One region of the Micromonospora sp. WMMD714 genome, then DNA from elsewhere that is predicted to be linked to it. Evidence: riboswitches for the same ligand, from Rfam matches in the RefSeq annotation. Region 1 holds a riboswitch; the other holds the start of a gene.
What was found. Region 1 has a riboswitch for thiamine pyrophosphate ahead of thiE (thiamine phosphate synthase). Riboswitches for the same ligand answer to the same signal wherever they lie in the genome.
Positions count from the first base shown of each region.

Region 1 (4,204 bases):
CGGCACGTCGACGCTCTGCCGGATCAGCTGGATGTGGTGCGGGTTGGTCACGCCCAGCCCGGAGCCGATCGGGGCACCGGCCGGCATCACCGCCGCGCAGCCGACGTCGGCCAGCCGGCGGGCCAGCACCGGGTCGTCGGAGGTGTACGGCAACACGACGAAGCCGTCGGCGACGAGTTCCTCGGCCGCCCGCAGCAGCTCCACCCCGTCGGGGAGCAGGGTGCGTTCGTCGCCGATCACCTCCAGCTTGACCCAGTCGGTGTCGAACGCCTCCCGGGCCAGCCGGGCCACCTTCACCGCGTCGGCGGCGGTGTAGCAGCCGGCGGTGTTGGGCAGCAGCCGCACCGCGCACCGGTCGAGCAGGTCGAGCAGTCCCCCGGCGGTGCCGGGCGCGGTGTCGACCCGGCGCAGGGCCAGGGTGACCAGTCCGGTGCCGGAGGCCCGGATCGCCTGCTCCAGCACGTGCAGGTTGGCCGCGCCGCCGGTGCCGAGGATGAGCCGCGAGGTGAAGGTCTGCCCGGCGATGGTGAGGGGCATCCCGGTCACCCGCCCTGCGCGGCGCTGAGCACCTCGACCCGGTCACCGTCGCGCAGCAGGGTCGCCGGCCAGCCGCCCCGGGGGACCACCTCGCCGTTGACCGCGACGGCGAGCCCGCGGCGTTGCTCGGTGACCGTGGCGACCAGGTCCGCGACGGTCGCGCCGCCGGTCAGTTCACGGCCGACGCCGTTGACGATCAGTCGCACGTGTCCTCCTCAGTGGAACCGGTCGGCGGTGAAGGGGGTGAGCAGCGGGTCCGGCCGGCCGGTGACGATCAGCTCGGTGATCAGGTCGGCGGTGACCGGGGTGAGCACGATGCCGTGCCGGTGGTGGCCGGTGGCGGCGAACACGCCGGGCCGGCCGGGCAGTGGCCCGAGGACCGGCGCGTTGTCCGGGGTGCCGGGCCGCAGCCCGGCGGTCGCCTCGACCAGCTCGTACTCGGCGAGTTCGGGGACGAGATCGACGGCGGCCCGGAGCAGCCGCAGCACCGCCCCGGTGGTCACCTCGGTGTCGGCGCGCTCCTCCACGGTCGCCCCGACCACCACCTCGCCGCTGTCCCGGGGGACCAGGTAGACCGGCTCGCCGTCGGCGTACCCCCGGATGACGTGACGGAAGCACGGCGGGCGGTGGTCGGGCGCGCGCAGCCGCAGCACCTGGCCCTTGACCGGGCGGACCGGCAGCCCGGTCAGCGCGGCGGCGCCGCACCCGGCGGCGACCACGACGACCGGCGCGGTCAGGTCGGCCAGCCGGGTCACCGCGCCGGGGAGCAGGGTCACGCCGGCCCGTTCGGCGGCGACCCGCAGCGCGGCGACCAGCCGGCGCGGGTCGACCTGGTGGTCGCCGGGGGCGACCGCCCCGCCGCGCAGCCGGGGGGTCAGCGCCGGCTCGCGGTCCCGCAGCTGCGACGGGCGCAGCGCGCTGATCGGCAGTCCCAACCCCTGCTGGTACGTCCATAGTCGGCGCGCCTCGGCCAGGTCGTCCCCGGTCAGCCCGACGACCAGGGTTCCGTCCGTGCGGTGTCCGAAGCCGGTGCCGGCGGCGGCGGTGAGGGCGGCGGCGAAGCCCGGCCAGCGGGCGGCCGAGTCGACGAGCAGCCCGGTCAGCTCCCGTTCCCCGAAGTAGGCCTCGGCGACCGGGGCGAGCATGCCGGCGGCGACCCGCGACGCACCGGAGCCGGGGGCCGGATCGTGCACGACCACCCGCAGGCCACGGGCGGCGCAGCGCCAGGCGATCGCCAACCCGACCGGTCCCGCCCCGACCACGGCGACGTCCGGCCCGGTCAGCATGTCAGCGCCACGGCCGGCCGGGTGGTGGCCCGGCTCTGATCGGCGGCCGGGGTCAGCATGCCGGGGCCGCGATCAGCCCGGCGGTGGCCCGGCCCGGGTCGGCGGCCGGGGTCAGCATGTCAGCGCCGCGATCAGCCCGGCGGTGGCCCGGCCCGGGTCGGCGGCCGGGGTCAGCATGTCAGCGCCGCGATCAGCCCGGCGGTGGCCCGGCCCGGGTCGGCGACGGCGGAGAGCGCCCCGACCACGGCCACCCCGTACGCCCCGGCGGCCCGCAGCGCCGGCACCGTCGTGGCGGTCACCCCGCCGATGGCGATCACCGGCACGGTGACGGCCTCGGCGACGGCGCGTACCCCGGCGGGGCCGATCGGGTCGGGCAGGCCGGTCTTGGTGGTGGTCCGGTGGCACGGGCCGACGCCCAGGTAGCTGGCCCCGGCGGCCACCGCCCGGGCCGCGCCGCCGGGTTCCCGGGCGGTCGCGCCGAGCACGGCGTCGACGCCGAGGACCCGGCGGGCCGCCGCCACGGGCAGGTCGTCCGCGCCGACGTGGCCGCCGTCGGCGTCCACCGCGAGGGCCACGTGCAGCCGGTCGTTGACCAGGCAGGTGGCCCGGTAGGGCAGGCAGAGGGCGCGGACCCGGCGGGCCAGGTCGTAGGCCTGCCGGTCGGTGGTCGCGTCGGTGACCCGGACCTGGACGACCAGCTCGGCGCGGGCCACCGGGAGGGCGGCCCGGACGACGGCGAGCGGGTCGCACCCGGGTCGGGTGTCGGTGATCAGGTGCAGGCGGCCGAGGGACGGCACGGCAACTCTCCTCCCTGCGCCGGCATTATCCGGATCAGGTTCGACGGTCGGGGGCTCTCAGCCCCCCTCTCAGCCCGGTGTACCGGGCTCCCGTGGGTCACGTGTCTGTGACCGTACGACAGATCCGCTGATCCGCCAAGGGGTGTTAGATTGATCCAAGCCCATCGATGACTGTCTTTTGCCCCCCTCTCTCCACATAAGCCGGAAAGGTGAGTCGACGATACCGAATCGTTACATGCTCATGCCTTGCCGGAAACCAATCCAGCGGCGCTAATTTGTTCAACCGATCGACATTATTCCGGTGCGCGGCCTCGACGAGGCCGGCACCTGATCGCCACCGATGCGGACCTCGGCGGGCCCGCACCCATCCGACCGGGGACGGTCTGCGGCGAGTCGTCCCCATGCCCCCACCACTGTCCAGCACGGACAAAAGGAGCATGGAGTGTCTCCATCCCGCCATCGCCGCGCACGTCGCGGCCCACTGGGCGCCGGTCTACTGGCCCTCTCCCTACTCGCCAGCGGCCTGATCGGCGGCACCCCCGCCCAGGCCGCTCCCGTCGCGGCGGCCCGGCCACAGGCCGCCCCGGCACCGGCGGCGGCAGCCGCCGAACCGTTCTCCGTCCTGGTCTTCTCCAAGACCGCCGGCTTCCGGCACGACGCCATCCCGGCCGGCATCGCCGCGATCCAGAAGCTCGGCACCGACAACGGGTTCACCGTCGACACCACCGAGGACGGGGCCGCCTTCAACGACACCAACCTGGCCAAGTACCAGGCGGTGATCTGGCTCTCCACCACCGGTGACGTCCTCGACGCCACCCAGCAGGCCGCGTTCGAGCGCTACATCAAGGCCGGCGGCGGCTACGCCGGCGTGCACGCCGCCTCGGACACCGAGTACGACTGGGCCTGGTACGGCAACCTGGTCGGCGCGTACTTCTCCGGCCACCCGGCCAACCAGCAGGCCACCGTCAAGGTCGAGGACCACGCGCACCCGTCCACCGCCGACCTGCCGGACCGCTGGTCCCGCTTCGACGAGTGGTACAACTTCCGCACCAACCCGCGCTCCAAGGTGCACGTGCTGGCCAGCCTGGACGAGAAGTCCTACAGCCCGGGTGCCGGCGCGATGGGCGCCGACCACCCCACCGCCTGGTGCCAGGACTACGACGGCGGCCGGTCCTGGTACACCGGCGGCGGCCACACCCAGGCGTCGTACACCGAGCCGGAGTTCCTCAGCCACCTGCTCGGCGGCATCCGTACCGCGGCCGGGGTGGAGAACGCCGACTGCGGCGCCTCCAAGACCGCGAACTTCGAGAAGGTCACCCTCGACAGCAACACCAACAACCCGATGGAGCTGGACATCGCTCCGGACGGCCGGGTGTTCTACGCCGAGCGCGACGGCCGGGTGCAGATCGTGAAGCCGGACACCGGCAACACGGTCACCGCCGTCCGGCTGGACGTCTTCACCGGCAACGAGGACGGCCTGCTCGGGTTGCGCCTCGACCCGGACTTCGCCACCAACAAGTGGATCTACCTGTACTACGCACCGGCCGGTGGCGCCCCGCGCAACTACCTGTCCCGGTTCACCGT
Region 1 is NZ_CP120744.1:707,220-711,423, forward strand. Features, by position in the region: gene O7625_RS03140 (thiazole synthase) at 1-537, opposite strand, end outside; gene thiS (sulfur carrier protein ThiS) at 543-743, opposite strand; gene thiO (glycine oxidase ThiO) at 753-1,823, opposite strand; gene thiE (thiamine phosphate synthase) at 1,994-2,620, opposite strand; TPP riboswitch at 2,615-2,723, opposite strand; gene O7625_RS03160 (ThuA domain-containing protein) at 3,063-4,204, shown strand, end outside.

Region 2 (4,204 bases), 640 kb from region 1:
GCACGAAGTCGGCGATCAGCAGGACCGCGCTCACCATGGCGACCAGCATGAAGGCCAGGCCGCCGGTCGCCATCCGGTGCGCGAAGCGGACCAGCTCCGGCTTGCGACCCTGGCGGAACAGCGCCCGGTGGAAGGCGACCGGCGAGATGATCATCGCGGTGGCCGCGGCGGCGGACAGCAACGCGAGAATGTAGACGTCCCGCTGGAACTCGCTCGTCCGGGTGAAACCGTTGCTGAACGGCAGGGTCAACAGGAAGGCGAAGAGGATCTGCACGCCGGTCTGGGCGACCCGCAGCTCCTGGAGCAGATCGGCGAAGTTGCGCTGCCAGCGCTGCTTCTCGGATTCCTTCGACACACGCTACCTCCGGATGAGACGGTACGACCGACGGGAGCACCTCCCGTCGGCAGCAACGCCTGTGCCCGATCCGGCATCGCACGAAACCGATTCACGAACCCCTATCGCCCCCTGCGCCGACGGGACGGCTCAGCCGGCCCCGCGCACCCGGGCCAGGATCGCCTCGGCCAGCGGCCCCGGGGCCCGGTCGGGAATCCAGTGGCTGACCCCGGCCAGCACCACGAACCGGTAGTCCCCCGACACGTGCCGGGCGCAGGCCTGCGCGGCGGTACGCCCGACCGCCACGTCCCGGTCGCTCCACACGTAGCTGGTCGGCACCGACACCGGGCCGACCACCTTCAGGTCCCGCCCCGCCATCGCCCGGTACCAGTTCAGTGCCCCGGTCAGCGCGCCCGGCAGCCGCATCGGCCCGGCGTACCGGGCCACCCGGGCGGAATCCCCGACCCCGGCCAGCAACCGGCGCAGCACCGCCCCCCGCCAGGCCAGCAGCACCCTCTCCGCCAGGCCCGCCCGGCGGAACAACGCCATGTACGCCGAGCGCGCCCGCTGCGCCCGGTCGGCGGTCAGCGCGTACCCGAAGGCCGCCGGATGGGGCACCGAGACCGCGGTGAGGGTACGCACCCGCTCCGGGTGCCGGGCGGCCAGCGCCCAGGCGACGATCGCGCCCCAGTCGTGCCCCACCACGTGCGCGGCGTCGACGCCCAGCGCGTCCAGCACCGCCACCGCGTCGGCGACCAGCTCCGGCAGCCGGTACCCGGCCACCCCGGCGGGCCGGGCGTCGGGCGAGTAGCCCCGCTGGTCCGGGGCGTAGGTGCGCAGCCCGGCGGCGTGCAGGGCGGGCACCACCGCGTCCCACTCCCCGCCGTGCTGGGGGAAGCCGTGCAGCAGCAGCACGGGGTCACCGCCCTCCGGGCCGCCGACCCGTACGTCGAACGTCAGTCCCCGCGCCGGTACCCGCATGACCGGCAGCCTACCCAGCCACCCGCACCAGGGCCGACGCCCGCCGGTGGCCGGCGACCCGGACGCCCGGCTGGCCGGTGACGAATGCCGGGAACCGTGGCCTGCTGGGTCGTCGCCGCAGGTCGGTGCTAGCGTCTGCCGAGACAACTTCACATCCGACAGGGGAGCGCACAGCGCTGAGAGTGCGGGCACCGCCCGCAGACCCTCGAACCTGATCTGGGTAATGCCAGCGCAGGGAGTTCGGTCGACCTCCAGCCGCGCCGCCGTCCGGCAGCAACCGGGCGCGGCGTGCGTCTTCTCCTGGTTCGCTCGCTGGACTGGGAGTACCGACATGCAGCACACCGACAGCAACCGGTGGCGCACCATCGACATCGTGGTCGCCGCCGTGATCGCCGTGGCCTTCGGCGTCATCTTCTGGGCCTGGGGCCTGGTGTGGAAGGCCGCCGACCCGGCGTTCGCCGCCGCACCGGCCAGCCAGGCGGTGATGTACGGCGTCTGGCTGGTCCCCGCGGTCCTCGGCGGCCTGGTGATCCGCAAGCCCGGGGCGGCCCTGTTCTGCGAGGCCGTCGCCGCCACCGTCTCCGCGCTGCTCGGCGCGGAGTGGGGCGGGGTCACCATCGTCCAGGGGCTGATCCAGGGGCTCGGCGCGGAGCTGGCCTTCGCCGCGTTCCGCTACCGGTCGTACCGACTGCCGGTGGCGGTGCTGGCCGGCGCGCTGACCGGGCTGAGTGCCGCCCTGTTCGACTTCTTCGTCTGGAACGCGAAGTACGCCCTGGCCAGTTACCGCCTGCCGTACGCGGCACTGACCGTGGTGAGCGCCGCCGTGGTCGCCGGGCTCGGCGGCTGGTACCTCACCCGCGCGCTGGCCGAGACCGGGGTGCTGGACCGGTTCCCCGCCGGGCGTGACCGCAGCCTGGTCTGACCCTCCCCTGGCGACCATGGAGGTGCCGGCGACGTGGCGAGTGTGAGGCTGGCCGGCTTCGGCTGGCGGCACGCCGGGCGGCGGGCCTGGGCGGTACGCGGGGTGGACCTGCGCGTCGACCACGGCGAACGGGTGCTGCTGCTCGGTCCCTCCGGGGCCGGCAAGAGCACCCTGCTGGCCGCGCTGGCCGGGCTGCTGCCGGCGGACTCCGGCGAGCAGGAGGGCACCGTCGAGGTCGACGGCCTCGATCCGGCCAAGGCCCGCGAGCGGGTCGGCACCGTGTTCCAGGACCCGCAGTCCCAGCTGGTGATGGCCCGCAGCGGCGACGACGTGGCGTTCGGCCTGGAGAACCGGGGGGTGCCCGGCGACGAGATCTGGCCCCGGGTGGACGAGGCGCTGCGCCGGGTCGGCTTCCCGTACCACCGGGACCGGCCCACCGCCGCGCTGTCCGGCGGCGAACAGCAGCGGCTCGCGCTGGCCGGCGTGCTGGCGCTGCGCCCCGGGCTGCTGCTGCTCGACGAGCCCACCGCCAACCTCGACCCGGCCGGCGCGGAGCTGGTCCGCCGGGCGGTGGCCGGCGCGCTGGACGCCGACACCACCCTGGTCCTGGTCGAACACCGGGTCGCCGACGCGCTCGCCCTGGTCGACCGGGTGGTGGTGCTGGCCCCCGGCGGCGGGGTCCGGGCCGACGGGCCACCGGCGGCGGTCTTCGCCGCCCACGGTGCCGCGCTCGCCGCCGACGGCGTCTGGGTGCCCGGCCACCCCACCGTGCCCCGCCGGGCCGCCGGGCCGCCGGGCGCGGAGCTGCTCACCGTCGACCGGCTCGGCCTACCGCCCCGGCTGGCCCCCACCGACCTGGTGGTACGCGCCGGCGAGGCGCTCGCCGTCCGGGGCCCCAACGGGGCCGGCAAGTCCACCCTGGCCCTGCTGCTCGGCGGCCTGCTCCGCCCCGGCACCGGCCGGTCCACCGCCACCGCCGCGCTGGCCGGCGGGGACACCCGCACGCCCCCGCACCGGTGGCGGGCCGCGGCCCTGACCGGCCGGATCGGTTCGGTGTTCCAGGATCCGGAGCACCAGTTCGTCACCGGCACCGTCCGCGACGAGCTGGCCCTCGGCCCGCGCCGGACCGGCCGCCCGGAGACCGCCGTCCGGGCCACCGTCGACGGGTTGCTGGAGCGGCTGCGGCTGACCCGGCTCGCCGGTGCCAACCCGTACACCCTCTCCGGCGGGGAGGCCCGCCGGCTCAGCGTGGCGACCGCCCTGGCCACCGCGCCCCGGCTGCTGATCTGCGACGAACCCACCTTCGGCCAGGACCGCCGGACCTGGGGCGAGCTGGTCGACCTCTTCGCCGACCTGCGCGACGCCGGGCACGGCGTCGTCTGCGTCACCCACGACGTGGACTTCGTGGCCGCGCTCGCCGACCGGACGCTCACCCTGAGCCCCGCCCGGGAGGGTTCGTGATCGGCCTCGGACCCGTCGCGACGCCCGGTGCGCCGCTGGCCCGGCGCAACCCGGTGGCGAAGCTGGCCGCCGGGCTGCTCTTCTCGTTCGTCCTGGTGGCCAGCCTCGACCCGGTGGCACCGGCGGTCGCGATCGCCGTCGAGTTGGCGCTGCTGCCGCTGTTCGGCATCCGCTACCGGGTGCTGGCCCGCCGCGCCCTGCCGCTGCTGGCCGGCGCGGTCGGCGTCCTGGTCACGCTGGTCCTGTTCGCCGCCGACCGGTCCGGCCCGGTGCTGTGGGCGGCCGGGCCGCTGCTGGTCACCTCGGGGGTGCTGGTCACCGCGCTCGGCCTGGTGCTGCGGATGTTCGCGGTGGCCCTACCGGGCGTGATCGTCTTCGCCACCACGGATCCGACCGACCTGGCCGACGCGCTGGTCCAGAACGCGCGGGCACCGGCCCGGTTCGCGATCGGCGCGCTGGCCGCGTTCCGGCTGGTGCCGCTGCTCGGGCAGGAGTGGCAGATGTTG
Region 2 is NZ_CP120744.1:63,432-67,635, forward strand. Features, by position in the region: gene O7625_RS00265 (DUF6328 family protein) at 1-355, opposite strand, end outside; gene O7625_RS00270 (alpha/beta fold hydrolase) at 485-1,315, opposite strand; TPP riboswitch at 1,466-1,571, shown strand; gene O7625_RS00275 (ECF transporter S component) at 1,647-2,237, shown strand; gene O7625_RS00280 (ABC transporter ATP-binding protein) at 2,271-3,698, shown strand; gene O7625_RS00285 (energy-coupling factor transporter transmembrane component T) at 3,695-4,204, shown strand, end outside.
Region 2: another riboswitch for thiamine pyrophosphate. It lies ahead of O7625_RS00275 (ECF transporter S component); the one in region 1 lies ahead of thiE (thiamine phosphate synthase).